4 regions of the Methylocella silvestris BL2 genome follow, and region 2 is predicted to be linked to each of the others. Evidence: predicted binding sites of a transcription regulator. Region 2 holds the regulator's gene; each other region holds the start of a gene.
What was found. The regulator LexA, encoded in region 2, represses DNA repair genes until DNA is damaged. The targets are predictions, from matches to a motif close to TGTTCNNNNTGTGTTCNG.
Positions count from the first base shown of each region.

Region 1: a site for LexA is predicted at 1,663-1,680, ahead of MSIL_RS07330 (PA0069 family radical SAM protein). Genes of this name have one in related genera too.
Region 3: a site for LexA is predicted at 5,218-5,235, ahead of ssb (single-stranded DNA-binding protein). Genes of this name have one in related genera too.
Region 4: a site for LexA is predicted at 1,851-1,868, ahead of parE (DNA topoisomerase IV subunit B). Genes of this name have one in related genera too.

Region 1 covers NC_011666.1:1,544,589-1,551,981, reverse strand. The annotation lists gene uvrC (excinuclease ABC subunit UvrC) at 1-369, opposite strand, end outside; gene MSIL_RS07330 (PA0069 family radical SAM protein) at 425-1,612, opposite strand; gene MSIL_RS07325 (hypothetical protein) at 2,426-2,752, shown strand; gene MSIL_RS07320 (hypothetical protein) at 2,947-3,633, shown strand; gene MSIL_RS07315 (hypothetical protein) at 3,718-3,975, shown strand; tRNA gene MSIL_RS07310 (tRNA-Thr) at 4,021-4,095, opposite strand; gene MSIL_RS07305 (hypothetical protein) at 4,268-4,504, shown strand; gene murA (UDP-N-acetylglucosamine 1-carboxyvinyltransferase) at 4,639-5,928, shown strand; gene MSIL_RS07295 (DUF2948 family protein) at 6,011-6,505, shown strand; gene MSIL_RS07290 (aminopeptidase P family protein) at 6,562-7,393, shown strand, end outside.
Region 2 covers NC_011666.1:1,812,582-1,819,974, forward strand. The annotation lists gene MSIL_RS08530 (S9 family peptidase) at 1-481, shown strand, start outside; gene MSIL_RS20115 (hypothetical protein) at 507-1,508, opposite strand; gene MSIL_RS08540 (superoxide dismutase) at 1,811-2,410, shown strand; gene MSIL_RS08545 (HPF/RaiA family ribosome-associated protein) at 2,483-3,112, opposite strand; gene lexA (transcriptional repressor LexA) at 3,486-4,196, shown strand; gene MSIL_RS08555 (ComEC/Rec2 family competence protein) at 4,237-6,576, opposite strand; gene gltX (glutamate--tRNA ligase) at 6,817-7,393, shown strand, end outside.
Region 3 covers NC_011666.1:2,413,440-2,420,832, forward strand. The annotation lists gene MSIL_RS11380 (bifunctional ADP-dependent NAD(P)H-hydrate dehydratase/NAD(P)H-hydrate epimerase) at 1-123, opposite strand, end outside; gene hspQ (heat shock protein HspQ) at 256-585, shown strand; gene MSIL_RS11390 (potassium channel family protein) at 601-1,305, opposite strand; gene gyrA (DNA gyrase subunit A) at 1,568-4,351, opposite strand; gene ssb (single-stranded DNA-binding protein) at 4,525-5,031, opposite strand; gene MSIL_RS11405 (dicarboxylate/amino acid:cation symporter) at 5,284-6,612, opposite strand; gene uvrA (excinuclease ABC subunit UvrA) at 6,824-7,393, shown strand, end outside.
Region 4 covers NC_011666.1:463,261-470,653, reverse strand. The annotation lists gene glnA (type I glutamate--ammonia ligase) at 1-150, shown strand, start outside; gene MSIL_RS02160 (glutamine synthetase beta-grasp domain-containing protein) at 686-1,729, shown strand; gene parE (DNA topoisomerase IV subunit B) at 1,938-4,034, shown strand; gene MSIL_RS02150 (PleD family two-component system response regulator) at 4,367-5,776, opposite strand; gene MSIL_RS02145 (response regulator) at 5,820-6,191, opposite strand; gene MSIL_RS02140 (DUF3572 domain-containing protein) at 6,302-6,616, shown strand; gene MSIL_RS02135 (glutathione S-transferase family protein) at 6,623-7,393, opposite strand, start outside.

The DNA of each region.
Region 1 (7,393 bases), 270 kb from region 2:
GATGAAGACCATCGAGGCGGTCAGCGCGATCATCCGCGCGATCCGGTTGTTGTGGCCGAGCGGGCGCATATAGCTGGCGATCCGCTTGCGCACGCTCTTCGCCTTGCCGACGTAGAGCACCTCTCCGTCGGCGGCGATCATGCGATAGACGCCGGGACCTTGCGGCGCCTGGCGCCAGAAGCTGCGGATGACGGCCGCGCCGCGCCGCACCGAGGCGGGGGCGGCGTCGTCCTCGGGAAGGTCGAGATCGGCGAAGTCCTGGATCTCCTCATCGCCATCCTCGACGGCGAAATCGAACTCCGGCGGCAGCGGGCTATCGGCGCCTGGCGGCGACTCCGGCTCGGGAGCGTCTTTGTCAGTTGGGACCATCCGCGCAGATTTATGCGTTACGGCCCCGCATGAAAAGGCTTGCGTCGCGCCGGCGTCAGAGAAGCTGCAGCTGCTCGCCCAGCCGCGCCGGACGCCGGAACAGATCGGCGCGCAGCGGCGTCCGGCTTTTGGCGAGGCCAAGCCTTGCCGCGGCGGCCTCGAAGCGGCGCCCGATCATCCAGGCGTAGGGGCCGGCGCCGGTCATCCGCTTGCCGAAGGTCGAATCATAGAGCTTGCCGCCCCGCGTCGAGCGCACCAGCGACAGAACATGCCTGAGCCGGTCCGGATAATGCACCATCAGCCATTGCGAAAAGAGATCGCGCAATTCGAGCGGCAGACGAAGCATGACATAGCCCGCTTCCCGCGCGCCCGCAGCCTTGGCCCGCTCCAGGATCGCTTCGATCTCGGCATCATTGATGGCCGGAATAATCGGCGCGGTCATCACTACGGTTGGAATGCCGGCGTCCGAGAGCCGCCGGATCGTGTCGAGCCGGCGTTCGGGAGAGCTCGCTCGCGGCTCCATCTTGCGCGCGAGGACGGGGTCGAGAGTCGTCACCGACAAAGCGACCTTGACGAGGCCCCTCTCGGCCATCGGCCCCAGAATGTCGATATCGCGCGCAACGAGAGCGGATTTCGTGACGATGCCGACGGGGTGATTGGTTCGCGACAAAACCTGAAGCACCTCGCGCATCACCAGCTCGGTGCGCTCAATCGGCTGATAGGGGTCGGTGTTGGTGCCGATCGCAATCGTCTTGGGCTGGTAGGACGGCGCGGCCAATTCGCGTTCGAGCAGTTCGGCCGCATTGGTCTTGGAAAAAAGCCGCGTTTCGAAATCGAGCCCCGGCGACAGACCGAGAAAAGCATGCGTCGGCCGGGCGAAACAATAGACGCAGCCATGTTCGCAGCCGCGATAGGGATTGATGGAACGGTCGAAGGAAATATCCGGCGACTCATTGCGCGTGATGATGGTCTTGGCGCGCTCCTTGATGACGGTCGTCCGCAGCGGCTCGAATTCGTCGAGAGCGGACCAGCCGTCGTGCTCCCGAAGCCGCTCTTCCAGCTCGAAGCGGCCGCTGGCGTTTGTCAGGGCGCCGCGTCCGCGCCGCGCCGGAAGGGGCGCCGCGAGCTCTAGTTCGCGAGGCGAGGATGTTGGTCTTGCCCTCGGCTTTACTCCGGCGAGACTTGAGACGGAAGAATTCAAGAGGCGCTTCGCATTGCGTTTCAATGTGTCGGCTTCGGCCATCGACGCCTTCTGACTCCGTCGCATATACGGATGCGGGAAAAGAATTTGTCAGGAACCTATAGGGAACAAATAGGGAGTCGTCAACGCGCCTGTGGATAAGTTGGCTGGTTTCACAGCTTCGGGCTGCGCTTCGAGCGAATGGGTCGGGCAGGGCCCAGTGGAACATAAACTATTAAAAATGAATTAACGTCCATTCATATATGATTTAAGCATAAAAGCGCGCTTTTATTGAAATCGAATGCAAGTCGATGTATTTTTGATAGTGCTTGTTTCATCGGCCAAATGGCGCAAGGTCGTGGAGAAATGAAAGGCCTCGCGGCGCTGCGAGCGAGTCATGTGCAAAATCGCACACGAATCGCCTGAATTTGCTCCCGATTTTACCGGAACCGTCTTGGAATCGGCAATCGATCGCTTAGCTTTAAAAGAAGCATAGCGAAAGCGACGCCGTAGTCCTTTATAGGGACGCTGATCCCGCAGGGGTTGAAGATGAACACTTGTTCATACGCAACAGAGAGCCGAGCCGCTTTTTTACAGAGGACGCGGCGTTCTCTTCTCTCGGTTGCGGCATGAATTCAGAAGAATTTGCTTTGGAAATTGGGGAATGTCTGTGATATGGGTTCGCGCCCGCGGTTTCCCCGTCGTGTCGCGCGCGTTTCACTAATATTCTTAACGGCTCATCCGACTAGCTCTGTTTTCGGCTATCGCGCCGTTGGCGCGCGTTGCGGCTTTTGCATCGCAAGTGGAATGGCTGGCTTAAGGATGAGGGCATAAGACGGGTTTGGAATTCGGGTCAATAAAGTGAAGAGAAAAGCCATGAACAAGATTGGAGCTGCTGTTTTATTCGGCCTTGTTGCTTGCGCCCTGCCGGCGGCCGCGGCGGAAGTCGCTGCGCGCGCCGCCTTGACCGAGACGGACGACGTCACCGGGGCAATTAACAAGGGCGCAGCGCAAGGCGGCGTCTCGGGCGGGGCGAGCACGTCCGCCGCTTCTGTTTCGTCCTATCAGCAAGCGTTCCGGAATTGGCGCGATTGCGTCGCCACGCATCAGGGCGGCGCCAATCCGCCGCCAATGTGCGAGCCGCTTCGCGCGGATCTGCGCCGGGCCATGAGCGAACGGTCGCGCAACGAGGCGGCCAGATAAGGCGTCAGATCTGCGACAGATCCGAACGTCCAAAAAACGTCCCGGCGTGAACGAGGCTTGACGCTTCGCACGCCGGAGACGCTTCCCTCTCGGCCTAGCGTGGAGCCGGAGCGTAAGTCGGCGCGACGGCCGCCGGTAGGCCCTATCCGGTCAAGGATCCGGCCATCGCCGCCGTCGCCTATAGCGGCTCCGTTTTGAAAATCTACGCATTCCTAATGATCGCACGCCTCGCTCCCGAACTGGGCGGTCGATACTGCGACAAAGGAAAGGCAGGCAATTCCAGCGCGTTATCTAGCGGGAACCTAGCCAGTCTGACCATTTCGCATCGGCTTTGCAGCCACGATCGCGGCGGATTATCCGGCTCAGGCGCAGCGCTATTACCAAGTCACCTGGGAGTTCCAGATGACTTGGATGTAGCGCCGCTCGCCGGCGCAGCTCATCCAGTTTTATTCATCGAGCTATGCGGCGATCAAGCGGCCGATCCGAAAGCTGTCATCGCCGGGCCGACGCTGTTCACGGAGGGTGAGAACGCGGACGGCTCCGTCGATCAGATGGCGCAGATGTGGTCAGCGCGCCTCGCGACTTATCTCGACGCCGTGTCAATGCACCCCTACGGGGGCCCGACCTTCCCGCCAGAAGGCGGCGGCTTTGTCGCCGCGCTGCGCGGGCAGATGGCCAAGGCGGCGGCGGCGAAGGGCGCGGCCATGCCCTTCGTCGGCACGGAGCACGGTTATGATTCGGCTCATTTCGGGCTGCTGCAACAAGCGCAGGCGAACATCCGGCAGACGCTGATTCTGATCGGCGAGGGGTTCAAGATCGACTTCGCTTTTTATGTGCATGATTTCTGGGATGTTTCCGCGGGCCACAGCAGCGCGCGATAGGGCCTCTATTACAATCTGAATCCGTCTGTTCCGTTCGGGACCAACAAGGTCGGGCCGAAGCCGGCCGCCCCCGCCTTTTCAGCCATGACCTATTTGCTCGACCGTGCGACGACGGCGGGGCCCGTCTCGGGCCTTGGGGGGACGCAGTTGGGCTATAAATTCACGCGCGGCGGCAAGACGATCGTCGCGCTGTGGGACCATAGCGGCAGCACGTCGGCGGCCATCGCGATCCCCTCCGGCCCCTATACGATATATGACTGGATGGGCAACGGCGCTGCCGCGGCAAGCGCCGGCAGCCCCACATTCGCGCTCAGCCGATCGCCGATCTATATCGTGTATTGACGCTGTTTCCGATCAATTCAAAAGCGTCTAAGCCTCTGATTTGAATGGTGCTGCGAGACAGGATTGAACTGTCGACCTCTCCATTACCAATGGAGTGCTCTACCACTGAGCTACCGCAGCCGACGCTTCGGGGCGCGACGGCTGGCGTATTGCCACAGTCGCGCCGCGCAGGCAAGCCGGCCCGTAAAGCCTTGTTTCCGCCAACGCCGGGCTCTAAAGGTGTCAGCGGCCGCCCGCCGAGCCTTGGCGCGCGGCGCTTCGAAACGAGCTTCATGACGCAAGGGCCTTCCGTATGAATAGGATTCCGGTGCGCGGCGCGGGCGAGGATCGCAAGGGCGCGGAGCGCCAGCGCCTCGCCGCGGCGCTGCGCGCAAATCTTAATCGCCGGAAGGCGCAGGGCAGGGGGCGACAGGCCGCTGACGCCGGGAGCGGACAGCAAGAGCGCGCCGGAGCCGAGGGCGAGCCGATTTCAAAGGACAGCGCCTGCCATTCGGGTGGCGGCGGCGATTGTCCGGGGACGACGAGCTAAAGCCTAACGCGGAAAGCGGCGTCTGCTTTCCCTTCCTTATTTTGCTCCAAACATTATGAAATCGATCAATTTGATTTTGGATCGGGTGAAATCCGTAATCAAAATGATCCAAACGGCCGGAAAGACGGGGGATTATGGATCGCATTCGGATTGTCGGCGGCCAGGAGCTGAATGGCGTCATTCAAATTTCCGGCGCCAAGAACGCGGCGCTGCCGCTGATGATCGCCTCGCTTCTGACCGCTGAAACGCTTACGCTCGACAATCTCCCCAATCTCGCCGACGTCAACATGCTCCTGCGCATTCTGGGGCATCACGGCGTCGATCATTCGGTGGACGGGCGTCGCCTCGGGGCGGCCCCCAACGCCAGCCGGCCGGTGCATCTGACGGCGCGCGACATCGTCGACACAACGGCGCCTTATGAGCTCGTCTCGAAAATGCGCGCGAGTTTCTGGGTGATCGCCCCGCTTCTCGCCCGCATGGGCGAGGCGAAAGTGTCGCTGCCCGGCGGCTGCGCCATCGGCACGCGCCCGGTCGACCTCTTGATCATGGCCCTCGAAAAGCTTGGCGCCAGCGTCGAAATCGAAGCCGGCTATGTTCACGCGAAGGCGCCGAAGGGATTGCGCGGGGCGGAGATCAAGTTCCCCAAGGTGACGGTCGGCGGCACCCATACCGCGCTGATGGCCGCCTCGCTCGCCCATGGCCACACCCGCATCGTGAACGCGGCGCGCGAGCCGGAGGTGGTCGATCTGGCGGAGTGCCTCGTCAAGATGGGGGCTCGGATTAAGGGCGCCGGCCAGTCGGTGATCGACGTCGAGGGCGTCGCGCGGTTGAATGGCGCGAGCCATCGCGTGCTGCCGGACCGGATCGAGGCCGGCACCTATGCGATCGCGGCGGCCATGGCCGGCGGCGACGTCATGCTGGAAGGCGCAGAGGCCGGTCTGCTGCAAAGCGCGCTTGATGTGCTCGTTGAGGCCGGCGCCACCGTCAACGTGGTCAATGAAGGCATCAGGGTGCAGCGGAACGGCGCCGGGCTGATGCCGGTCGATATTGTGACCGCGCCTTTTCCCGGGTTTCCGACTGACCTGCAGGCGCAATTCATGGCGCTGATGACCAAAGCCAAGGGGCAGTCCCGAATCACGGAGACGATTTTCGAAAATCGTTTCATGCATGTGCAGGAATTGGCGCGCCTCGGCGCCCATATCAGGCTCGATGGCGACGTCGCCTTGGTCGATGGAGTCGAGCGCCTCGAAGGCGCGCCGGTGATGGCGACGGATCTGCGCGCCTCGGTGTCGCTCGTCATCGCGGCGCTGGCGGCCGAGGGTGAGACGATGGTCAACCGCGTCTATCATCTCGATCGCGGCTTCGAGCATCTGGAAACCAAGCTCGGCGGCTGCGGCGCAATCATTGAACGCCTGTCCGGATAGCCTAAATCAAGGGTTTGAAGGCCGGCGGGAGTGGCGCCATTCTCTCCGGGCCGCGGCGCGGCGCATAGCGATGGGTGATTCGATGAGCGAAATTTTGGCCCCGACCGAGCTTCGGCTCATCGCGCTCGACAAGGAAGACCTCGATATCGTCTCCGCCAATCTGCAGGATGCGCTGGTCCTTGTCGGCGAAATGGCCCTGCTGCCCGATACGCGGCAGTTCGCCTTCCTCGCCTCGCGATTCGATTGGGTCAAGGCGGCGTCGGGGCCGCTCGAGCGGTGCCGCGCCGGCCTGCATTTCGACGGCGTCGTCGGCGCCGCCTATTCGGGTTTTTCGCTGAGCGACAAGACGCGCATTCTCAATCTGCTGCGCATTTGCTTCAGGGAGACGCAGGCTCCCGCCGGCGAAGTCGATCTCATCTTCTCAGGAGGCTGCGCCGTGCGGCTCAAGGTGGAGCGGCTGGAGGCGCGGCTGCGCGATCGGGGCGAGCGCTGGAAATCATGCGGCCTTCCTGGGCATCCTTGCCAGGACGAGAGGCGGGATGAGACTCACAGCGAGGGCCAAGACGCCTTGGGCTGAGCATTTCTTGCCGTCGCCCGGTTGCCGCGCGTAAAACTTGCTTCTACTCTCGCGCTATGTTCGAGAGCGCATTTCAATCCTTCGACGATCTTGCCGACGCGACGCAGGGCCCACCGCGCGTCGCCGCGCTGCGCCTTGAATTGCGCCGCCTCGGACTCGACGGCTTCATCGTGCCGCGCGCTGATTGCCATCAAAATGAATATGTTGCGCCCTCTGAGGAGCGGCTGGCCTTTCTGTCCGGCTTTACCGGTTCGGCTGGAACGGCGATCGTGCTGCGCGACCGCGCGGCGGTGTTCGTCGACGGGCGCTATGCGCTCGCGGTGAGGGACCAGGTTGATGTAAGCATTTTTGAGCCGGTTGAGATCGCGCAGACGACGCCGGCCGAATGGCTGGAGCAGGCCGTTCGGCGCGGCGCCCGGATTGGCTACGATCCGTGGCTGCATACGCCGGGGCAGGTCGAGCGGCTCGCCAAGGCGGTCGAAACCGCGGGCGGCGTCCTCGTCGCGGTCGAGCCCAATCCGATCGATGCGGTGTGGGGCGACCGGCCAGCGCCGCCGCTGGGCAAGATTACGCTGCATCCGGGCAAATATGCGGGCGAGACCGCGGCGCGCAAAGTCAGCCGCGTCGCCGCGCTGCTAGGCGGCAATGACGCTCTTCTGGTGAGCGACCCGCATGCGGTCGCCTGGGTTTTCAACATCCGCGGCCATGACGTCTCCTACACGCCGCTGCCGCTCGCCTTCGCTCTCGTCTTCAAATCCGGCAGGCCGCGGCTTTATATCGACGGGCGCAAGCTCGATGCGGCGCAACGCCGCAAGCTTGAGGCGCTCGCTGAATTGAAGGAGCCGTCGCAGCTCGAGCGCGATCTTGAAGATCTGGGACGCAAGGGCA
Region 2 (7,393 bases):
GATGCTGATGGGCGCTGTCGCCAATCTCGCGCCGGAATTGTTCGCCGGCGTGATCGCGGACGTGCCCTTCGTCGATGTGCTGAACACGATTCTCGACGCCGAATTGCCGCTGACCCCGCCCGAATGGCTGGAATGGGGCGATCCGATCCGCGACGAGGCCGCGTTTCACAAGATCCGGTCTTATTCGCCCTATGACAATGTTGCGGCCAAAGCCTATCCGCCGATTCTCGCGCTTGGCGGCCTGACCGATCCGAGGGTCACCTATTGGGAGCCCCTGAAGTGGATTTCGCGCCTGCGCGCCACAATGACCGGGGGCGGGCCCGTCCTTTGCAAAACCAATATGGGGGCCGGCCATGGCGGCGCGCCCGGACGGTTCGACAGGCTTGAGGAGGCCGCGCTCCAATATGCCTTCGCGATCGCCTGCGTCAAAGGCGCTTTCGAGCGCCGCGGCGAGGATGGCGGAGCCGCTCGGTCAGGCTGACATGGATACGCGCAGGAGGCTGGGCTCACGCCTCGCCGCGCGCCTGCGCATCCATAAAACTCTTGAGCTCCGCCATGGAGTTGAAGCGATAGGCGCCGCGTTTCGAGCGCGCCTCGATCGATCCGTCCGAGAACATCACATAGGTGGTGCCCTCGGATTCATAGCGGCCAAGCACGACGGGCGGATCTTTACGCGGCATATCCGGGCGCAGCGGCTCGCTGGCGCCCGCGAAAACCTGTTCGGGCGCAGGATGCGGCGAGTCTTGCCGCATGTCCTCCGGGCCGGCCAGGGGCGGCGCGACGGAGGTCTGCGCGCCGGTCGAACCTTGCGGCGCGAGATCGTTGAGGCCGACGGCCCGCGGCAAATGAAACGAGAGCGGCGGCGCGCGGCGGCGCGGCGGAAGCTCCGCGCCGACCGATGGCGGGGGCTTTACGAGGGGCTCGGCGGCGGGCAGTTCAGCGGCCGCTCTTTGGCCGGCCTCGGCCCCAAGCGTTTCAAGACGCTTGCCCTTGATGGTCTCGGCGACAACCCGCCTGATGTCCTCGATTGAGGCTTGAGCGCCCGGCTCCAGGCCTGCCGCCCATGGCTCGGGCGCGGCTGGCGCCGGTTGGCGGACCGCAGGCGGCGCAAGGGTGGCCGGGGCGCTGGCTGGGCCTGGGATGACGAGGGTCACATGTTCGTCATCGACGCGCGTTTGCGCCGACGTCAAATCCGCGACGGCGCTTTCCGCCGCGGGCGCCTCCTTTGCGGTGGCCTGCGCCACGAGATCTTCCGGGACCTCGGCAACGGCCGCGGGCGTCGCCGCAACGGCCCGCTTGCCCTGAGCCTTAAGCACGGCGCGAAGCCGCGACAGGCTGTGCAGAATTAACGCCAGCGCCATGGTGATCAGGCCGCCCGAGAGGGCCGACGCGCCGCCGATCACGCTGGCCCAGCCGCGCTCGACATTGATGATGCCGTAGCCGAAGGAAATCGAGGCCGCGCCGCAGACCGCAAGGAGGAGGCCGGCGGCGAAAATCAAATAGCTCATTTTTTTGTTCCAGGCGCCGCGTTCATTTCATTGGAGGCGCCGCGCTCAAACTTGGCTTTGCCCGCAAAACGCGGTCGAAATCGAGACTTGATCAGGGTAGCGGCAAAATATTAGCACGCAAACCTTGCGGCCTCGCCGGCAAAAGCGATCCTTTGTCCGTCTCGGGCGTTGCGCGGGCGCACGGCGATCCCGCCCGGCGGCGGCGAATGCGGTTGCTGCAAAGCTTTGAGCCGTCTAGTTAGATGCCATGCGGCCGACCGGACCGCCTCCCGCGACTGCATGCCTTTAATGAGGAGAAACCCATGTCGTTCACCCTGCCAGAACTTCCCTATGCCTATGAGGCGCTCCAGCCCTATATGTCCAAGGAGACGCTCGAATATCACCACGACAAGCATCATCAGGCTTATGTAACCAACGGCAACAATTTGCTCAAGGACAGCGGCCTCGAAGGCAAGTCGCTGGAGGATATCGTCAAGGAGTCGTTCGGCAAGAACGCCGGCCTCTTCAACAACGCGGCGCAGCACTACAATCATTTGCATTTCTGGAACTGGCTGAAGCCGAATGGCGGCGGCGCAATTCCGGGCGAGCTGGAAAAGGCCATCATCGATAGCCTCGGCTCGGTCGAAAAAGCCAAGGCCGATCTCATTCAGGCGGGCGTCACGCAATTCGGCTCCGGCTGGGCCTGGCTCGCCGTCAAGGATGGCAAGATCATCGTCAGCAAATCCGCCAACGGCGAGAACCCGCTGGTTCAGGGCGCGACGCCGATCCTCGGCGTCGACGTTTGGGAGCATTCCTATTACATCGACTATCGTAACCGTCGGCCGGACTATCTGAAGGCCTTCGTCGACAATCTCATCAATTGGGAATACGCCGCCGAGCTTTACGCCAAGGCGACCGCCTAAGCCGCGCTTGTTCGGTCAAAAGCGGGGCTGGCGCCGCGCCGCCAGCCCCGAATATGACGCAGCGCCCGCCATTCAGGCGTTGAGGGTTTCCGGCTCGGAATCCTTGGCGCTGCGGGGCTTGGCCGGCTTGCCCTTGACGGCGACGCGCTGATCCAAAACATAGATGGCGCTTGCCTGCGGCCCCATTGGCCCGTCTCCCGTCGCGCGCGTGACTTCGACAAGGACGCCGATTTCCAACGCGTCGAAATCGCCCCGCATCACGCAATTGCGCGCGAAATAAAGATCGGGGCCGCCGCGCACTTCGATGAAGCCATGGTCCTGCTCGCGAAACAGGCGCGCGACGACGCCGGTCTCCGGCGCGTTTTCGTGCCGGCGCACATTGTCCTTGGCGAGTTCCGAGAGTTGCTCCAGACGGCGCTCGGCGACGTCGAAGACGCGATTGACCAGCGCCGCCTGCTCCCCCTTCCGCTTGGCCTCGGCCTTGGCGACGATCATCGGCCGGCCAGGAACCTCGACTTCGACGCACAGGGAGAGCGGCGGTATCGTATTCTTCGTCGCGCCATGCGCGGCGCCCGCCACGACCCGGCAGCCCGTGATGCGCGAAAAGGCGCTCTCAAGACGCCGCGCGCGATCCTCGATGAGCTTTGCGAGCGCATCGGAATGCTGGATGTCGCGAAATACGATCTGCAGCGGTCGATCCATGCGTTTCTCCTCTTGATCGGACGACGCCGCATGGCGAACGAGCTTCGCCGAGCGGCGGCGAGAGTTAGTAACCTACGGCGAAGCTGAAAGTTCCGTCAATGAATTCGCGCAATCGCAAAGCGAAGCCGCGACGATAAATTTCGCCTGCGAACGTTATGCTGGGTTGCGGAACGCAGAGAGAACAGATATGGTCTGTTCACCGTTTGTGCGGGTGAGCGATTCAGGCGCTTTCTGTGGGCGTATCTTGTCTTTCGAGCAAGTTTTTCGGAGGCTAGATCCTATTGCAGCCCGCTCGTTTGCAGCCAAGCCCTTCTCGGGCGCGCCTTTGCGCCCCGCCATCCCGCTCGACGATCATGCGAGAAAGTGGACGCCGATGCTGACCAAGAAGCAAAGCGAGCTTCTGCGCTTCATTAACGAGCGCATGAAGGAAACCGGCGTGCCTCCTTCCTTCGATGAAATGAAGGACGCGCTCGACCTCCGGTCCAAGTCGGGCATTCACCGGCTGATCATCGCGCTTGAAGAGCGGGGCTTCATCCGGCGCTTGCCGAACCGGGCGCGCGCGCTCGAGGTCTTGCGCATGCCGGGCGCCTCGGCGGCCGACGCCGGCCGGGGGCGCAAATTCGAGCCGAGCGTGATCGAGGGACATCTTGGCCGCGTCCGCCCGATGCCGGCGGCGCGCGACGATGAGGATGGCGCGCGCGCCATGGTGGCGATCCCGGTGATGGGCCGGATCGCCGCCGGTACGCCGATCAGCGCGCTTCAGACCCGCAGCCATACGCTCAATCTGCCGCCGGAAATGCTGTCGCAAGGCGAGCATTATGCGCTCGAAGTTCGCGGCGATTCGATGATCGACGCCGGCATCTTTGACGCCGATACGGTGCTGATCCGCAAGCAGGACACCGCCGAGACAGGCGACATCGTCGTCGCGCTGATCGACGATGAGGAGGCGACCCTCAAGCGCCTGCGCCGCCGCGGCGCCTCGATCGCGCTCGAAGCCGCCAATCCGGCCTATGAAACGCGCATTTTCGGACCCGACCGCGTGCGAATCCAGGGCAAACTGGTCGGATTGATCCGACGCTATTGATGACGCCGGCGCTCCCCTGCAAGAGCGCCGGGTCCCGGCCTTATTCGATGGGAGATCCATCGTCGCCGTCGTCGGGCTGGCGCGAGGCCGCGCCCTCCTCCTGCGCCGGAACGGATGGATCGGCGTCGGCCAGCCTAAATTGCGGCGCGGGGGCGGCCGGAGCGCGGCCCCATGTGCGGCGCGGAGCGGGCGACCAGGGTCGATCTTCTTCGAGTGATCGCGCCGCGGCGCGCGTCAGTCCCGCCGGCGTCATCGCCAGTGTGACGGCGCCGGTCTTTTTCAACGCATCGCGGTCGAGAACAATCTGCGCCGCGCATCCTTTCGGAGCGAACAGCGGCGTGACGATAATGTCGGCGCGCAGGCAATCCTCGGCGAAAGCGGCGCGGTCGACGACAAGCGACAGGGTGCGGCCGTCGGCAAGACGTCCGACGCAGGCCGCCTTGTCGCATGCGCTTTTTCGAACCGCCGCGGCCGCCGGGCGCCCGTCCGCGTCGGCGCGCAGCCATTGTTCGGCGGCAAAGAGGTTCGGCCGCGCCGCGAGCACCGCCAATCGGCCGTCTTCGCCGCGATAGGCCGCCGCCTCGCCGCCGGGGGCGACAGCGACGTCGAATTTTGGCCCCGAGGCCGCGCCAAAGAGACCAATGGCGAGGAGCGGCAGGGCGATCGCGCGGAACAGGAGCGTGCGCCACAGAGTCATGCACAGGACGGCGAGCGTCAGGAAGGCGAGCGAGAATGGCGCGAAGGCGGGCAGATGGATGCTGGCGCCGGGCAGCTGACCGACCTGGCGCGCGGCCCACATCACGCCGTCGACGCCGAAGCCGAGATAGCGCCAGACCCAGGGATCGAGGCCGATTGGATAAAGCAGCGTCCCGAGCAGCGCCCCCGGCACGGCGAAGACTTCGATCACTGTCAGCGTCAAAGGATTGCCGATCAGCACATAGGGGCTGAGCTCGTGGAAATTATAGGCCATGAAGGAGGCCGTCGCGGCGGTGGCGCAAAAGGTCGCGAACAGAAGCCCGCCCGGACCCTGGCTGAGGCGCGCCCGGACCGAGGTCCAGAACAGCCGCGCGCCCTCGCCGGCGACGGGCTTCGAGCGCAGGATCGGCGCCTCCTCCCGCTCGGCGCTCGCGGCGGCCATGCGCCCCTCATACACCGCGACGAGGGCGGCGACGGCGGCAAAGGAGAGCTGGAAGCTCGCGCCCATGATCGCCTCGGGCTCGGCCAAAATGACGAATAGCGCGGCGAAGGCGAGGTTGCGCATGGTCAGCGCTTGGCGGTCGGCCAGCACCGCGCCGAGCATGATCAGCGTCATGATCAGGGCGCGCTCGGTGCCGACGCGCGAACCGGTGGAGACGTCGTAGATCACAGCGCCAAGCATGGCGAGCGCGGCCGACCATTTCTTGATCGGATAGCGCAGCGCCAGCGAAGGGCTGAGCGAGAGCGCCCGCCTGAAGCCAATGAAAAAGATCGCCGCGACCAGCGTCATCTGCACGCCGGAGATGGTGATGATGTGGAAGATGCCCGCCTCGCGGATCACCTCCTTGGCGTTTTCGGACAGAAGATCGCGCTTGCCGGTGACCATCGCAGCGGCGATCGCCCCCGCGTCGCCGCCGATGACGGCATCGATGCGGCGCAACAGAGCGTTGCGGCCGCGGTCTAACGCCATCGCAGCGCCGAGGGAAAAACCCGCCGGCTCCGGCGCGGCCAGGGTTTCGATCCGGCCAAGCGCGTTGCCGACGCCGCCTAACCGCGCAAACCAGGCGTCCCTGGCGAAATCATAGCCGCCGGGGAGACTCGCGCGCGAAGGCGGCAACAGGCGCGCCTTGAGTTTTATGTAGGTTCCCGCCTCGAACGGCGGCGCGCGGCGGACCGAAAGCCGCACGCGATAGGGCGTCGCCTCGGCCGCGAGCCCCTCGATCGCGCGCACGCGCAATACGAACCGCGCCCCGGAGCGGCGGAAATCCATCTGCTCCACAAAACCTTCGACGACGCCGATCGTCGTGCGCTGGATCACCGGCGCCGCGACCCGCGTCGATCGCCACGCGGCGGAAAACTCTCCCGCGAAAAAAGCGGCCGCAGCGCAAATCGCCAGAAAGGCGGCGCGCCGCTCCCGAGCGACAAAGGCCAGGCCCGAAAGGACGCCCGTCAGCGCGGCGAGAAGCCACATCGACGGCTCGCGGTCCGCGCTCAAATAGGAGACGACTCCGGCCCCGGCGGCGACCGGCAGCCAGAGGAACATGCGGCGCTGCGCGCATTCGGTCTCGAAGGCGGCGGCGAAAGCGAGCCGCAGCCGCGCCAAAGGGGCAAGCAGCGCCGGCGACACTCCGCCGGCCCGCCCCGCGCCGCCGTCCGCCAACGCCGTATCGAGCGGCCTCGCCAATCCGTTTGCCCCATCGCTCGGCCCGTCGCTTGACGGGGCCAGCCGAAATCGCCCGCGCGGGCGGCCGCTCCAAGGCCTATTCTTTCGCCCATTCTATGTTACACGAGCCGCCGACGGGCAAAAGGTCCGGCGCCGCTTCAGCCGGAATTATTGTCGCCGGAAAGGGCGGCGGCGGGCCGTCTTCTCGCGGAAAGAATGCAGGCGGCGGGGAGCCGCCTATCAGGAGTGGAAATCGAGCCTATGTCCGACGCGCCCGTCACCCGTTTCGCGCCCTCGCCGACCGGCTTTTTGCATATCGGCGGCGCGCGCACCGCACTGTTCAACTGGCTTTACGCGCGCCACGCCGGCGGCCGCATGCTGCTGCGCATCGAGGACACCGATCGCGAGCGCTCGACACAGGAGGCGATCGACGCGCTCATCGACGGGCTGAAATGGCTCGGGCTCGATTGGGACGGCGACGTCGTCTATCAGTTCCAGCGCGCCGCGCGCCATCGCGAGGTCGCCGAGAGCCTGATCGCTTCGGGCGGCGCCTATTATTGCTATACGACGCCGGAAGAGCTCGCCGCCATGCGCGAGGCCGCCCGCGCCGAAGGGCGGCCGCCCCGCTACGACGGACGCTGGCGCGATCGCCCGGCCTCCGACGTCCCGCCCGGCGTCAAGCCCGTGGTCCGGCTGCGGGCGCCGCTCGATGGCGAGACTTTGATCGACGACAAGGTGCAGGGCCGCGTCACCTTCGCCAATAAGGATCTCGACGATTTCGTGCTGCTGCGCTCGGACGGCGCGCCGACCTACATGCTCGCCGTCGTCGTCGACGACC
Region 3 (7,393 bases), 600 kb from region 2:
GACAGCGGCGCCGGCGTTTTCCATCAGTTGATAGCCCGGCGTGCCGGAGGCGATGGTGAGCCGATCGGCTTCGCCCATTTCCGCATTGGTCAACAATTCGGGCGGAAGGTTTTGAAAGCTCATGAGCGACCGGTCCCGTAGGCGCGGGTCCAATTGACATCAGCGGCGGCGCCGGGTACCGAAATGAGGTCCGGATGATCCGCTCTGGCGCCCGATGGGCCGCACCGGCGTCGATTTTGCCGCGGACGTGATTTCATGAAGCCTCTTGTTGCGAAATTCGGCATAGGACAGGTCGTCAAGCACCGGAAATATCCTTTCCGGGGCGTGATCTATGACGTCGATCCGGTCTTCTCCAATACCGACGAATGGTGGCAATCCATTCCGGAAGAAGTCCGCCCGCGCAAGGATCAGCCCTTCTACCACCTCTTTGCGGAGAATGCCGAGACCGAATATATCGCCTATGTCTCGGAGCAGAATCTGCTGCCCGACACGTCGGGCGATCCGGTGCGCCATCCGCAAGTCGACGAGATTTTTACGAGAGCGCAGGACGGCGGCTATCAGATCCGGACGGGCCGGCGCAACTGATCGGCGGCTCGGCGCTCAAGATCTGCTGGAGCGTTCGGACAGTTCGAGCGTGACGAGGCGGGCGAGAAGCGTCGCCGGAAATAGCTGGCCGACAATCGCTTCAAGATTGGCGAGCGAGCGAGCAACCGGATGCACCGGGACGATGTCGCCATAGCCGACCGATGTCAGCGTCGTGAAGCTGAAATAGATCACGCGGCTGGCAAGGCCGCGCATTTCGGTTGCGTCGAGGTTTGAGATCGCGCCGGGCGACGCAAGGGCGACCACCGTAAACAGTCCGGCGAAGGTCATGCCGATCGTCAGATACAAGAGCACCGCGCCATTGATGCGGTGAATGGTGATCTTGCCCGGCGCAAACACCGCCTGCGTGACGACGACGATCAGCACGGCGTCAATGATTAGCGTGGCGACGGCGTCGAGATAAAGATCGACGAAAGAGGGCGAGTTCGATCGGAGGACGATCGCCGCGGCCGCGACGCCAATGCCGAAGAGGAGCGCGACGATCACCGACCAGCGCCGTGATTGGGTCAGCGCGCAGCTTGCCAGCAACAGGACGACGACGAATCCGTAGCCCTCCGCCGAGATCGCGCCCGCCGCATGAAGCGGCACCACGATGAAAATCAGCGCAATCAGCAGAAGGGTCAGGATCGACAACAGCGGATCGCGGATCTCGTCGCGGCTTTTGGGCAGCGACAGACGCGCGCGGCGCCTTCTGATCGCCATGAGTCGCTCTGCTCCGCCCAAACTGACCGCCGCCTCTCGCTGTCGTTCAACGCATCATGTCGATCCGAAAAGTCTGCAACTTCTCGGCATGATGTTTTTGTCTCAACGCATCATGTTCATCCGAAAAGTCTGCAACTTTTCGGCATGATGTCTTTGTTTCAACGCGTCATGTTCATCCGAAAAGTCTGCAACTTTTCGGCATGATGTTTTTGTCTCAACGCATCATGTTCATCCGAAAAGTCTGCAACTTTTCGGCATGATGCTAGGCCTCTCCCGGCTCCGTGGAGGGATCGGAAGACGGCTCGCCTTCTTCCGTCTCGCCCCGCGCCGCGTCCTCCTCGGTGATCCGCTCGACCGACACGACCTGCTCGTCGGCGCCGGTGTTGAACACGATGACGCCCTGCGTTCCGCGGCCGGCGACTCGAATGCCTTCGACCGGGCAGCGGATCAGTTGGCCGCCATTGGTCACCAGCATGATTTCGTCGCCGTCCTCGACCGGCATCGAGGCGACGAGAAGGCCGTTGCGCGGATTGACCACCATGGCGACGATGCCTTTGCCGCCACGTCCGGTGATGCGATATTCATAAGACGACGTGCGCTTGCCGTAGCCATTGCTCGACAGAGTCAGGATGATCTGTTCGTCGGCCGACATGCGGGCGTAGCGGTCGGGGCTGAGGCTCTGCGGTCCCGCATCCTCGGCGCCGTCCTCCCCTTGCGCGTCGGCGGGGCTCTCGGCTCCCGCCTCGGCGGAGGCTTCGCCCGCGACGGCGCGCCGCATTTTGAGATAGGCGATGCGCTCGCCGCTGTCGGCCTCGGTGTGGCGCAAGATCGCCAGCGAAATGACGCGGTCTCCTTCACTGAGCGAAATGCCGCGCACGCCCATCGAATCGCGCCCCTTGAACACCCGGACGTCGGTGACGGGAAAGCGGATGCACTGACCTTTGGCGGTGGTCAGCAGGACGTCGGCGTCCTCGCCGCAGATCTGGACGTCGACGATCTCTTCGCCCTCGTCGATCCGCATGGCGATCTTGCCGGCGCGATTGACCTGCGCAAAATCGGACAGCTTGTTGCGCCGGACGGTGCCGCGCGTCGTCGCGAACATCACGTCAAGCGTCGCCCAGGCGTCTTCCTCTTCCGGCAGCGGCATGATGGTCGTAATGCGCTCGCCCTGTTCGAGCGGCAGCATGTTGACGAGCGCCTTGCCGCGCGCCTGCGGGGCGGCGAGCGGAAGCCGCCAGACTTTCTCCTTATAGACCTGTCCCGCCGAGGAGAAGAACAGCACCGGCGCATGGGTCGAGGCGACGAACAGCCTTGCGACGAAATCCTCGTCGCGGGTCTGCATTGCCGATCGCCCCTTGCCGCCGCGCCTTTGCGCGCGGTAGGTCGCGAGCGGCACGCGCTTGACATAGCCATGGTGCGAGACGGTGACGACCATGTCCTCGCGCTGAATCAGATCCTCATCGTCGACGCCGGTCGCGCTGTCGAGGATGATGGTTCGCCGCGGCGTCGCATGGGCGGCCTTGACCGCCAGCATCTCCTCCTTGACGATGGAGAAAAGCCGCTCGCGCGAATGCAGGATTTCGAGATAGTCGGCGATTTCGACGGCGAGCTTGTTCAGGGCTTCGGCGATTTCCTCGCGGCCGAGCGCAGTTAGCCTTTGCAGCCGCAATTCGAGAATCGCCCGCGCCTGCGCCTCGGAGAGACGGCATTCGCCGTTCTCCGACAGGATGTGGCGCGGATCGGCGATCAGCAGAACGAGCGGCGCCATGTCATGCGCCGGCCAGCTGCGCGCCATCAGCGCTTCGCGCGCGGCGGCGGCGTCGGCCGAGCTGCGGATCAGCCGGATCACCTCGTCGATATTGGCGACGGCGATGGCGAGGCCGACCTGAAGATGGGCGGCGTCGCGCGCTTTGCCGAGCAGATATTTGGTGCGCCTTGTGACGACCTCCTCGCGGAAATCGACGAAAGCCGTCAGAAAATCCTTCAGCGTCAGCATTTCCGGCCGGCCGCCGTTCAAGGCGATCATATTGCAGGCGAAACTCGACTGCAGGGCCGTATAGCGCCAGAGCTGGTTGAGGACGACCTCGGCGACGGCGTCGCGCTTCAGTTCGATCACGATGCGCATGCCGTCGCGATCGGATTCATCGCGAAGGTCAGAGATCCCCTCGACGCGTTTTTCGCGCACGAGATCGGCGATTTTCTCGACGAGGCTCGATTTGTTGATCTGATAAGGGATCTCGGTGACGATCAGCGCCTCGCGCTCCTTGCGCAAGGTTTCGACCTCGACCTTGGCCCGCGTCAGAACCGAGCCGCGTCCGGTGAGATAGGCCGACTGGATGCCGGTGCGGCCGAGAATGGCGCCGCCCGTCGGAAAGTCGGGGCCGGGCACATAGGCCATCAGCTCCTCGATGGTGAGCTCCGGATTGTCGATCAGGGCGATGACCGCGTCGATCACCTCGCCAAGATTATGCGGCGGAATATTGGTCGCCATGCCGACGGCGATGCCGCCCGCGCCATTGACGAGAAGATTGGGAAAGCGCGCCGGCAGAACGACCGGCTCGCGCTCCTTGCCGTCGTAATTGTCCTGAAAATCGACGGTGTCGGAGTCGATATCCTCGAGCAGCGCCATGGCCGGACGCGCGAGACGCGATTCGGTATAGCGCATCGCCGCCGGCGGATCGCCGTCGACCGAGCCGAAATTGCCCTGGCCGTCGATCAGCGGCAGGCGCATCGAAAAACCCTGCGCCATGCGCACCAGCGCATCGTAAATGGCGCTGTCGCCGTGCGGGTGATATTTGCCCATCACGTCGCCGACGATGCGCGCGCATTTGACGTAAGGCCGGTCGGGCGTGTGGTTTTGCTCGTGCATCGAGAACAGGATGCGCCGATGCACCGGCTTCAGCCCGTCGCGCACGTCGGGCAGCGCGCGGCTGACGATGACGCTCATCGCGTAATCGAGGTAGCTGCGCCGCATTTCGTCGGAAATCGAAACCGGGCGGATATCGGAGCCGGGCGCGCCCGGCCCTGTGTCGTCGTTGTCGGCCAAAGCAGCCAATCCAGAAAATGAGCGAGTTAAGGGAGCAGATCAGGGCCAGCGGGCGAAGCGCCGCGCGGCCTGCGCCGGCCGAACCTAATCGACCGGACGACAAAACGCCAGCGCGCCGCGCAAGCTCAAGAAAACGTCATCAAAACAGCAGATTAACCTGCGGTCAACTCCGCCTAGAACGGAATGTCGTCGTCAATGATGTCGGCGACGCGGCTCGCCCCGGCTGCCGCCGGCCGGCGTTCAGGGGCGCGCTCCATCGGCGAGGAGCGCCCGAAACTCGACGAGGAATCCTCAAAGCCGCGATCGCCCTCGGCCTCGCTGCGGCCGCCGCGGCTGTCGAGCAGCGTCAGCTCGCCGCGAAAACGCTGCAGCACAATTTCCGTCACCTTGCGCTGATTGCCGTCCTTGTCGGTATATTCGCGCGTCTGCAACTGGCCCTCGACGTAAACCTTCGAGCCTTTCTTGCAATATTGATCCGCGATCTTGCCGAGATTTTCATTGAAAATCACGATGTTATGCCATTCGGTGCGGTCTTTCCGCTCGCCCGTCGCCTTATCGCGCCAGGAATCCGTGGTGGCGAGGCTGAAGCTCACGACGGCGTCGCCGGAATTCATCCGCCGCGTTTCGGGATCGCGGCCGAGATTGCCGATGAGAATGACCTTGTTGACGCTGCCCGCCATGCTGACGCTCCTGCAAAGCGGGGCGCCGCGTTCGACCCCTCCCGCTCGATTTAAGATTTCGCTTGTCGCATGATCTTAGCGGAAACGCCCCGCAACCGGCCCTCGATCACGCATCCGTCCACATAAAATACGATTTCCACGCAAAATGCGACGCAGCCTTTGGCGCGAAGTCGGCGACCGCCCAGATGTTCCACTTATGTTCTAACATCCGCGCCGATGCGGCGCAAGTCCATTGCGTCGAAACACGGCGCCTCAAGGGGTGGCGACGCCTGTCTTGATGTCGCTCACATCGATATTCTTGCCGAGCGCCAAGTTGAGTTTTTCGCGATCGAGCTCGCCTTCCGACCAGGAGATCACAACGGTCGCGACGCCATTGCCGATGATATTGGTCAGCGCGCGGCATTCGCTCATGAATTTGTCGATTCCAAGCACGATCGCCATGCCCGGCACGAGCGCCGGATTGACCACGGCGAGGGTCGCCGCCAGCGTGACGAAGCCCGCGCCGGTGACGCCGCTCGCCCCTTTCGAGGTCAGCATGGCGACGATGAGAATGGTCATCTGCTGCCCGAAGGTCAGATCGACGTTGAGCGCCTGGGCGATGAACAGCGTCGCCAGCGTCATGTAAATATTGGTGCCGTCGAGATTGAAGGAGTAGCCGGTCGGCACGACGAGGCCGACGACCGGCCGCGAGCAGCCGAGCCGTTCGAGCTTTTCCATCAGGGCCGGCAAGGCGCTCTCCGAGGAGCTGGTGCCGAGCACGATGAGGAGTTCGGATTTGATGTAATTGAGGAATTTGAAGATGTTGAAGCCGGCGATGCGGGCGATTGTCCCAAGAATGAGGAAAATGAACAGCGCTGACGTCGCGTAGAAGGTGGCGATCAGGCCGGCGAGGTTTCCAAGCGATTGCGGCCCATATTTGCCGACGGTAAAGGCCATCGCGCCAAAGGCGCCGAGCGGCGCGAGCTTCATCACAATATTGATGACGCCGAAGATGGCGTGCCCCGCCTCGTCAATCACATGCAGCACGACCTTGCCGCGGTCGCCGAGGGCCATCAGCGCGAAGCCGAACAGAATGGCGAACAGCAGCACCTGCAGCACGTCGCCCTTGGCGAAGGCGCCGACGACGCTGTCGGGAATGATCCCGAGCAGGAAGTCGACCGTCGAATGTCCCTCCCCCTGCTTCTCGAAGGCGATCGCCGCGGCCGCGTCGCCATGGCTGCCCGAAAATCCCGCCCCGGGCCGCACGACATTGCCCATGAGCAGTCCGAAGCCGAGCGCGAAGGTCGAGACGATCTCGAAATAGATCAACGCCTTGACGGCGACGCGGCCCACCTTCTTGGCGTCCGAGACATGGGCGATGCCGGCGACGACGGTGCAGAAAATGATCGGCGCGATCAGCATCTTGATCAGCTTGATGAAGCCGTCGCCGAGCGCCTTCACCCAGGGCGCGGTCGCATATTCCGGCCAAAGCCAACCAAACAGGGCGCCGACCAGGATGCCGAACAGGACCTGCACATAGAGGACCTTGTAGAACGGTTTCGCCGGAGCGCTCGGCTCCGCGCCTGCCGATACCGCGACCATCCTGTCCTCCCGTTTTTCTTCTTCTTGAGTCTTTTGGCGGCGCGGCGGGCGCCGCGCTTTTGCAAGGCTTTCAGGATTTGGCCAAATTGCAATGGCAAAATGCGCGAAGCCCGCTAAATTAGCAGGAGGGCGCGACCTTCCGCGCAAGCTTCCGCGCGAGAGGCGGCCCTCTCGGCCGCGCTTGCGCTTGCTCAAAGTCAGACCGGAATCCATGAAGTCATCGAAGCCGTCCGCCGGCAAAAAGGCGGGGTCGGTCTCGCGCAAGTCTGCGCCGCAGGCGCGTGAGCCCGAATCGCTCGAACAAAAGGCGCTGAAGCCCAAAAGGCCGGCGCAAAAGACGGCTGCGCCGCCGCAAGCCGCAACCCCGGCGAGCGCCCCCGCGGCGGCCGCCGGGCGGTCGATCGTCGTGCGCGGCGCGCGCGAGCACAATCTCAAAAACGTCGATCTGACGATCCCGCGCGATCGGCTCGTCGTCTTCACCGGCCTTTCGGGCTCGGGCAAATCCTCGCTCGCCTTCGACACCATCTATGCGGAAGGCCAGCGCCGCTATGTCGAATCGCTGTCGGCCTATGCGCGCCAGTTTCTGGAGATGATGCAAAAGCCCGACGTCGACCAGATCGACGGGCTGTCGCCGGCGATCTCGATCGAGCAGAAGACGACGTCGAAGAATCCGCGCTCGACCGTCGGCACCGTCACCGAGATCTACGACTATATGCGGCTCCTGTTCGCGCGCGTCGGCATTCCCTATTCGCCGGCGACTGGCCTGCCGATCGAGAGCCAG
Region 4 (7,393 bases), 1.3 Mb from region 2:
AATCTCGACAAGGACCGCGCCTTCCTGAAAGCCGGCGGCGTCTACGACGACGATTTCATCGACAGTTATATCGAGCTCAAGATGGCCGATGTGATGCGCTTCGAAATGACGCCGCATCCGGTTGAATTCGATATGTATTATTCCTACTGAGGAATTTCGGCCGGAAGCAATATCCTCTCAGGCTACGCTCGAGCTTAAGTTGTTTCTACATTCGGCGGGAGACGACGGGCTGTATTCGCCCCGAGTCTCCCGCCGTTTGTAATTTGTACTGCCCCAAGATCGGAAGAGCGCGGTTGCGCGACGCCCAAGGGCTCAACTGGGGCGCGCTATTATGGACATCCGACTGCTCGTTTTGAGTCCCATCTGCCTAAAACGCGGGCGCCGACTGGAGAGCAAGGCGCACGCCAAAGCTCGACAGCAGCCACGCATTTTGGCGGCGTCCGCGAAAGCTTGGGCACGGCGCTCGGACAGGGTCTCGCCTTTCTTCTATCGCATTGAATTTACAAGAGTTTATGGCGCTGCATCGGTAACGCAAAAGAGAGTGGCGAATCCGCCTATTTTGGCATGGATGATGCGAGAGACCGGTGTGCCCGCGCCCTTGCAGCTGTGAAAACTGCTTACGCAAGTAGCGTTCAACTCCACCGCGGCGCTACTGCGTCAACAACGAAAGGAGGCTAGAGGAAACATGGCCAAATATAAGCTCGAGTACCTCTGGCTCGACGGGTACAAGCCCGTCCCGAATCTTCGCGGTAAAACGCTCATCAAGGAATATGATAATTTCCCGACTTTGGATCAGCTTCCGAATTGGGGTTTTGACGGCAGCTCGACCAAGCAGGCCGAAGGAAGAAGCTCCGACTGCGTCCTAAAGCCGGTTTCCGTCTATTTCGACTCGACGCGCAAGAATGGCGTCCTTGTCATGTGCGAAGTGATGATGCCGGATGGCGTCACCCCGCACGTCACCAACGCCCGCGCCACCATTCTCGACGATCCGGGCGCGTGGTTTGGATTTGAGCAGGAATATTTCTTCTATAAGAACGGACGCCCGCTCGGCTTCCCGGAAAGCGGCTATCCCGCGCCGCAGGGCCCCTATTACACGGGCGTCGGCTACAGGAACGTCGGCGACATCGCTCGCCAGATTGTCGAGGAGCACCTCGATATCTGTCTCGACGCCGGCATCAATCACGAAGGTATCAACGCCGAAGTCGCGAAGGGCCAGTGGGAATTCCAGATTTTCGGCAAAGGCTCCAAGAAAGCCGCTGACGAAATGTGGGTCGCCCGCTACATCCTGCAGCGCCTCTGCGAAAAATATGCAATCGACGTCGAATATCATTGCAAGCCGCTCGGCGACACCGACTGGAACGGCTCCGGCATGCACGCCAACTTCTCGACGACCTTCCTGCGGGAAACGGGCGGCAAGGAGTATTTCGAGGCCCTGATGGCGGCCTTCGACGCGGCGAAGGCGGAACATATCGCCGTTTATGGCCCCGACAACCATATGCGCCTGACTGGACTGCATGAAACCCAGTCGATCGACAAGTTCAGCTATGGACTTGCCGACCGCGGCGCTTCGATCCGCATGCCGCACAGTTTCGTCAAGAACGGCTACAAAGGCTATCTTGAGGATCGTCGCCCCAATTCTCAGGGGGACCCCTACCAGATCGCTTCGGTCATCCTGAAGACGATCGAATCCGTGCCGACTGTCGCGCAGTTGAAGGCGGCCAGCGCGTAAGGGCGCAAGATCGGACGAACGAATGCGGGGCGGCCTTAGGGCCGCCCCTTTTCTTTTGCATGGCCTTCGGCGCGAAGATCGACCGCCGCATTTACCGCGCGTCAATCTATCCCCTTTTATTTGTTTCTGTTCTGTTCCTTTCCTCCGATCGCCATGGCATAAGGGTCATGGCAGTTCTGGAGAGCCGTTTCGGAGTGTGTGGCGTTCAATGGCCAATCATGGTGATCTTTTTGGAGCTGCGGCGCGCAAGCCCGCCGCGGCGCGCCCCGAGGCCGGCAAAAGCGCGAGAAGCAGCGCCGCAAAGGGCGCCGACATAAAAAGCGCGGCGCAGGAGCCGGCGCGGCTCGGAACGCCCGGAGAGGCCGGTTACACCGCCGCCTCGATCGAGGTGCTTGAAGGACTCGAACCGGTCCGGCGCCGGCCTGGCATGTATATTGGCGGCACAGACGAGGCGGCGCTGCATCATCTCTTCGCGGAGGTGCTCGACAACGCCATGGATGAAGCCGTCGCCGGTCACGCCAGTTTTATCGACGTTTCCTATGACGCCGCCGGCTTTTTATCCGTGACCGACAATGGCCGCGGCATTCCGGTCGATCCGCATCCGAAGTTTCCCAAGAAATCCGCGCTCGAAGTCATCATGACGACCCTGCATGCGGGCGGCAAGTTCGATTCCGGCGCCTATCAGACCTCGGGCGGCCTGCATGGCGTCGGCGTCTCCGTGGTCAATGCGCTGTCCGAAAGCCTCGAGGTCGAGGTCGCCCGCGGCCAGACGCTCTATCGCCAGAGTTTTGCGCGCGGAAAGCCGCTCGGCCGGCTGGAGGAAGTCGGCAAGGCGCCGAACCGGCGCGGCACGCGGGTGCGCTTTACGCCCGACCCACAGATTTTCGGCAAAGGCGCGCAATTCAAACCCGCCCGGCTCGTCAAAATGGCCCGCGCCAAGGCCTATCTGTTCGGCGGGGTCGAAATCCGCTGGCGCTGCGCGCCGGAGCGCATTGAGCCCGGCTCATCGACGCCGCGCGAGGCGGTTTTCCATTTCCCCGGCGGCCTCAAGGATTTTCTCGCCGTCGACATCGAGGGCAAGGAGCGGGTCATCGAGCCGATCTTCGCCGGCAAGATCGAAAAGCCCGGCGGTCACGGCTCGCTCGAATGGGCGCTGGCGTGGCTCGCCATGGACGATGGCTTCGTCCACTCCTATTGCAACACAATCCCGACGCCCGACGGCGGCGCGCATGAGGCGGGCCTGCGCGCCGCCCTGCTCCGCGGCCTGAAGGACCATGCCGAACGGATCGGCCAGTCGCGCCGCGCGGCGGCGATCAGCGCCGACGACGTCATGGGCTCCTGCGCCGCCCTCGTCTCAATCTTCATCCGGGAGCCGGAATTCCAGGGCCAGAACAAAAGCCGGCTGATGTCGGCCGAGGCCTCGCGCATTGTCGACCAAACGGTGCGCGACGCCTTCGATCATTGGCTAGCGGCTGCGCCCTCGCATGCTTTGAAATTGCTCGACTGGGCGGTGGAGCGCGCCGAGGATCGGCTGCGCCGGCGGGCTGAAAAAGACGTTGCGCGCAAGACCGCCAGCCGCAAATTGCGCCTGCCCGGCAAGCTCGCAGACTGCTCGAACACGGCAGCGCAAGGCTCTGAACTCTTTATCGTAGAGGGCGATTCCGCAGGCGGTTCGGCGAAGCAGGGGCGCAACCGCGCAAGCCAGGCGATCTTGCCCCTGCGGGGCAAAATTCTGAATGTGGCCAGCGCCACGCGCGACAAGCTCGCCGCCAATCAGCAATTAAGCGATCTCATGCTCGCGCTCGGCTGCGGCGTCGGCGCGCATTACCGCGAAGACGAACTGCGCTACGAAAAAATCATCATCATGACCGACGCCGACGTCGACGGCGCGCATATCGCCTCTCTCCTGATCACCTTTTTCTACCGGCAGACCCCCAAGCTCATCGAAGGCGGCCATCTTTATCTTGCCGTTCCGCCGCTGTACCGGCTGACGCAGGGCGCCCGGCAAGTCTATGCCCGCGACGACGCGCATCGCGACGAGTTGATCGCGCGCGTTCTCACCGGCCGCGGCAAGATTGAAATCAGCCGATTCAAGGGCTTGGGCGAAATGCTTCCCGCGCAGCTGAAAGAGACGACGATGGATCCGGGAAAGCGCAATCTGCTGCGCGTCGTCGTGCTGCCGGAAGACCGGGAAGGCACGTCGGATTCCGTCGAACGGTTGATGGGCAACAAGCCGGAGGCGCGCTTCGCCTTCATTCAGGAGCGCGCGGCTTTCGCTAATGCCGCCGACCTCGTCGTCGTCTGAATTTCAGCGCAACCAACTCGCACATGGGCGAGGCCTGAAGGTGGCCGGCGGCAAGTAGCGTTTCGAGGAGGCCACTCCAACTACTTGCGCGCCGGCCGACCCTACGGACCCAGGAGATGCGGCGGACCTGAGCACTCCGTAGGGTAACTTCCAGTCAAGTCGCCAAATGCGCTTCGATGGCGCAGGGCGCGGCGGATATTTCTTGAAGGACCCCTTCCGCGCCACGCCCTTTCGGGCTCGGCGCAATGACGTTAGCGCGCGGCGGCGGCTAAATGCAATCACTTGTTGGCCGCGAAATCGCTGTTTCGTTAACGCGCGCGAAGCCGTCCGCTTCACCCCGTCCGCACGACCCTGAATCCGGGAAATTTGCCGGGCGGCTCGGTCTTCGCCTCGACGAAGACGCGATTGCGGCCGGCCTCCTTCGAGCGGTAGAGCGCCCTGTCGGCTTCCCGCAGCAGATCCGGTCCGGCATGGGCGCTTTCCGCAAGGCCGATTGAGATCGTCGTCGACAGGGAATGCGCCTTGCCAATCGGGAAAGCGGCGCCCGCGACGCCGGCCCGCACGCGCTCGGCCACCTTGGCGCCGATGTCGACCCGGGTGTCGGGCATCAGAATAACAAATTCATCGCCGCTCAGCCGGCAGAACATGTCGGAACCGCGCACGAGGCCCTTGACGCGTCCGGCGAGCCCCTGCAGCAGCCGGTCGCCGGCTTCATGGCCATGCGCGTCGTTGACGCTCTTGAAATGGTCGATGTCGAACATCATCACCGAAAGCGGGCGCGCCTTGCGCTTGGCCTCCTCCATCAGCGAGGGAAACACGCCGTCGAAGAACCGGCGGTTGTGCAGGCCCGTCAAGGCGTCGATCACCGCCATTTCAAGCGAGGCCTCCACCTTCTCGCGCAGATTGTCGGCGTAGCGCTTGCGCCGCAGCTGCGTTCGCACGCGCGCGACCAGTTCGTGGCGCTCGATTGGCCGCAGGAGATAGTCATTGACGCCAAGGTCGAGGCAACGCAGCGTCCTGGCGCGGTCCTCGGGCTCAGCGATCGCCAGAATGGGCAGCTCCCGCGTCGCCTCGATGGAGCGGATCTGGCTGCATAGCCGCAATCCGTCATAGGCCTCAAGGCTGAGGCTGACGATCAAAAGATCATATCCGCCCGCGGCGCCCTCCACCAGAGCCTCCAATGCGTCGGGCTCGAGCTCGACCTCATGCAAGCCCTTCAGCGCGCCATAAATCGTCTCGACCGACGAGCGGCGGTCGTCGACGACCAGAACGCGCCCGCCAAGACCGGTTTCGACAGCGGCTGAATCAAGCGATTTGCTGATTCCCATTTTGGCGGCGCGCATCGCCCGCGTGCGCAATTCGTCGAGCGACAGCCGCAGCCGCGCGAGCGAGCGCACGCGGGCGATCAGCGCGACGTCGTCGATCGGCTTTGTCAGAAAATCATCGGCGCCCGCCTCGAGCCCCATCAGCCTGTCCGACGTCTGGTCGAGCGCCGTCACCATCACGACGGGAATATGAGCGGTGAGGGTGTCGGCCTTCAGCCGCCGGCAAACCTCGAACCCATTCATGCCCGGCATCATCACGTCGAGCAGGACGATATCGCATTCGCCGCGGGCGCAGATTGCGAGGGCGTCGGCGCCGTTGCTCGCGGTGACGACCTCGTAATATTCCGCCGACAGCCGCGCTTCGAGCAGCTTGACGTTCGGAAGGTTGTCGTCAACGACCAGAACGCGAGCAGTCATAAGGCCTCCTTCCCGTCATGCGGCCGCCCTCCGGCGGCGCGGATCAGCGTTCGTTCAGATAGCTGCGCACCGTCTCGAGAAATTTGACGATCGAGATCGGCTTCGACAGATAGGCCTCGCAGCCGCCCTGGCGGATCTTTTCCTCGTCGCCCTTCATCGCGAAGGCGGTGATTGCGATCACGGGAATGTGGCGCAGCGCCTCATCCTGCTTGAGCCATTGCGTGACTTCGAGCCCCGAGACCTCCGGAAGCTGGATATCCATCAGGATCAGATCCGGCATGTGCTCGCGCGTCAGTCCGACCGCCTCGAGCCCGCTGCGGGTCTGCACGGTCTTGTAGCCGTGCGCCTCGAGAAGATCGTTGAACAGCTTCATATTCAGTTCGTTGTCTTCTACGATCAGGATGGTTTTTTGCATGAAAGACCCTGTTGAGCCCTTGCGAGACGGCCAAACGCCATGCCTCAGCGCCACCTGATCCGATCTGCAAGGGGTAACGGATAGAACTTGACGAAAGGGAAAACGCCAATATGCAAAGTTTCGGCAATCGTCGCTTTCCAGGAAAAAACGATCCGTCGCGGGAGCGCGCCGAGACGCTGGCGATCGAGGCTTTGGGTTATATCGCGGGCGACGCCAAAGCGCTCGAGCGATTTATGAGCCTTTCGGGACTGCAGCCCGACAATTTGCGCGCGGCGGCGGCCGAGCCGGGATTTCTCGCCGGCGTCCTCGATTTTCTGGCCTCCGACGAAACGCTGCTGCTGGCCTTCACGGCGAACGCGGGACGCAATCCGGGTGAGGTCGAGCGCGCGCGTCTGGCCCTTGCGCCCGCCGGCGAAGCCATTTGAAACGCCTTAACCACTCCCGCCAAGCCGCGCGCGGTCGTGCGGGGCGGAGAAATCGATGCTTGGCCCGACAGAGACGATTCCGGTCGGATTGATCTGCAGATGGCTCTGATAATAGTGGCCCTTGATGTGGTCTGGCCGAAAGGTGTTTGCGATCGTTCCGGTCTGGTAGAGGTCGCGCACATAGGCCCAAAGATTTGGATAATCAGCGATCCGCCGCACATTGCATTTGAAATGGCCGACATAGACGATGTCGAAGCGCAAAAGAGTCGTGAGGAGCCTTATGTCCGCCTCTGTCATCTGCTCGCCGCAGAGATAGCGGCGCTCGGCCAGCAACGCCTCAAGATAATCCAGCGTCTCGAACAGCGGGCCGATCGCCTCCTCATAGGCCGCCTGCGTCGTCGCAAAGCCGGCGCGATAGACGCCGTTGTTCACCGTCGGATAAATCCGCGCGTTGAGCGCGTCGATTTCGTCGCGCAATTCCGGGGGATAATAATCCCCCGCCGCCGCCCCGACGCCGTCGAAGGCTGAATTGAACATGCGGATGATTTCGGAGGATTCGGTCGAGACGATCGTCTTCGTCTCTTTGTCCCACAGCGTCGGCACGGTCACCCGGCCGCTATAGGCGGGATCGGCGGCTTGATAGATCTCATAGAGATTGCGCGCGCCAAAGAGCGGATCGCCAATCACGCCGTCGGCCGGCGCGAAGGTGATGCCGTTCTCGCGCATCAGCCAATTGACGATCGAGACGTCGATCAGCGGCGCGAGGCCCTTGAGCTC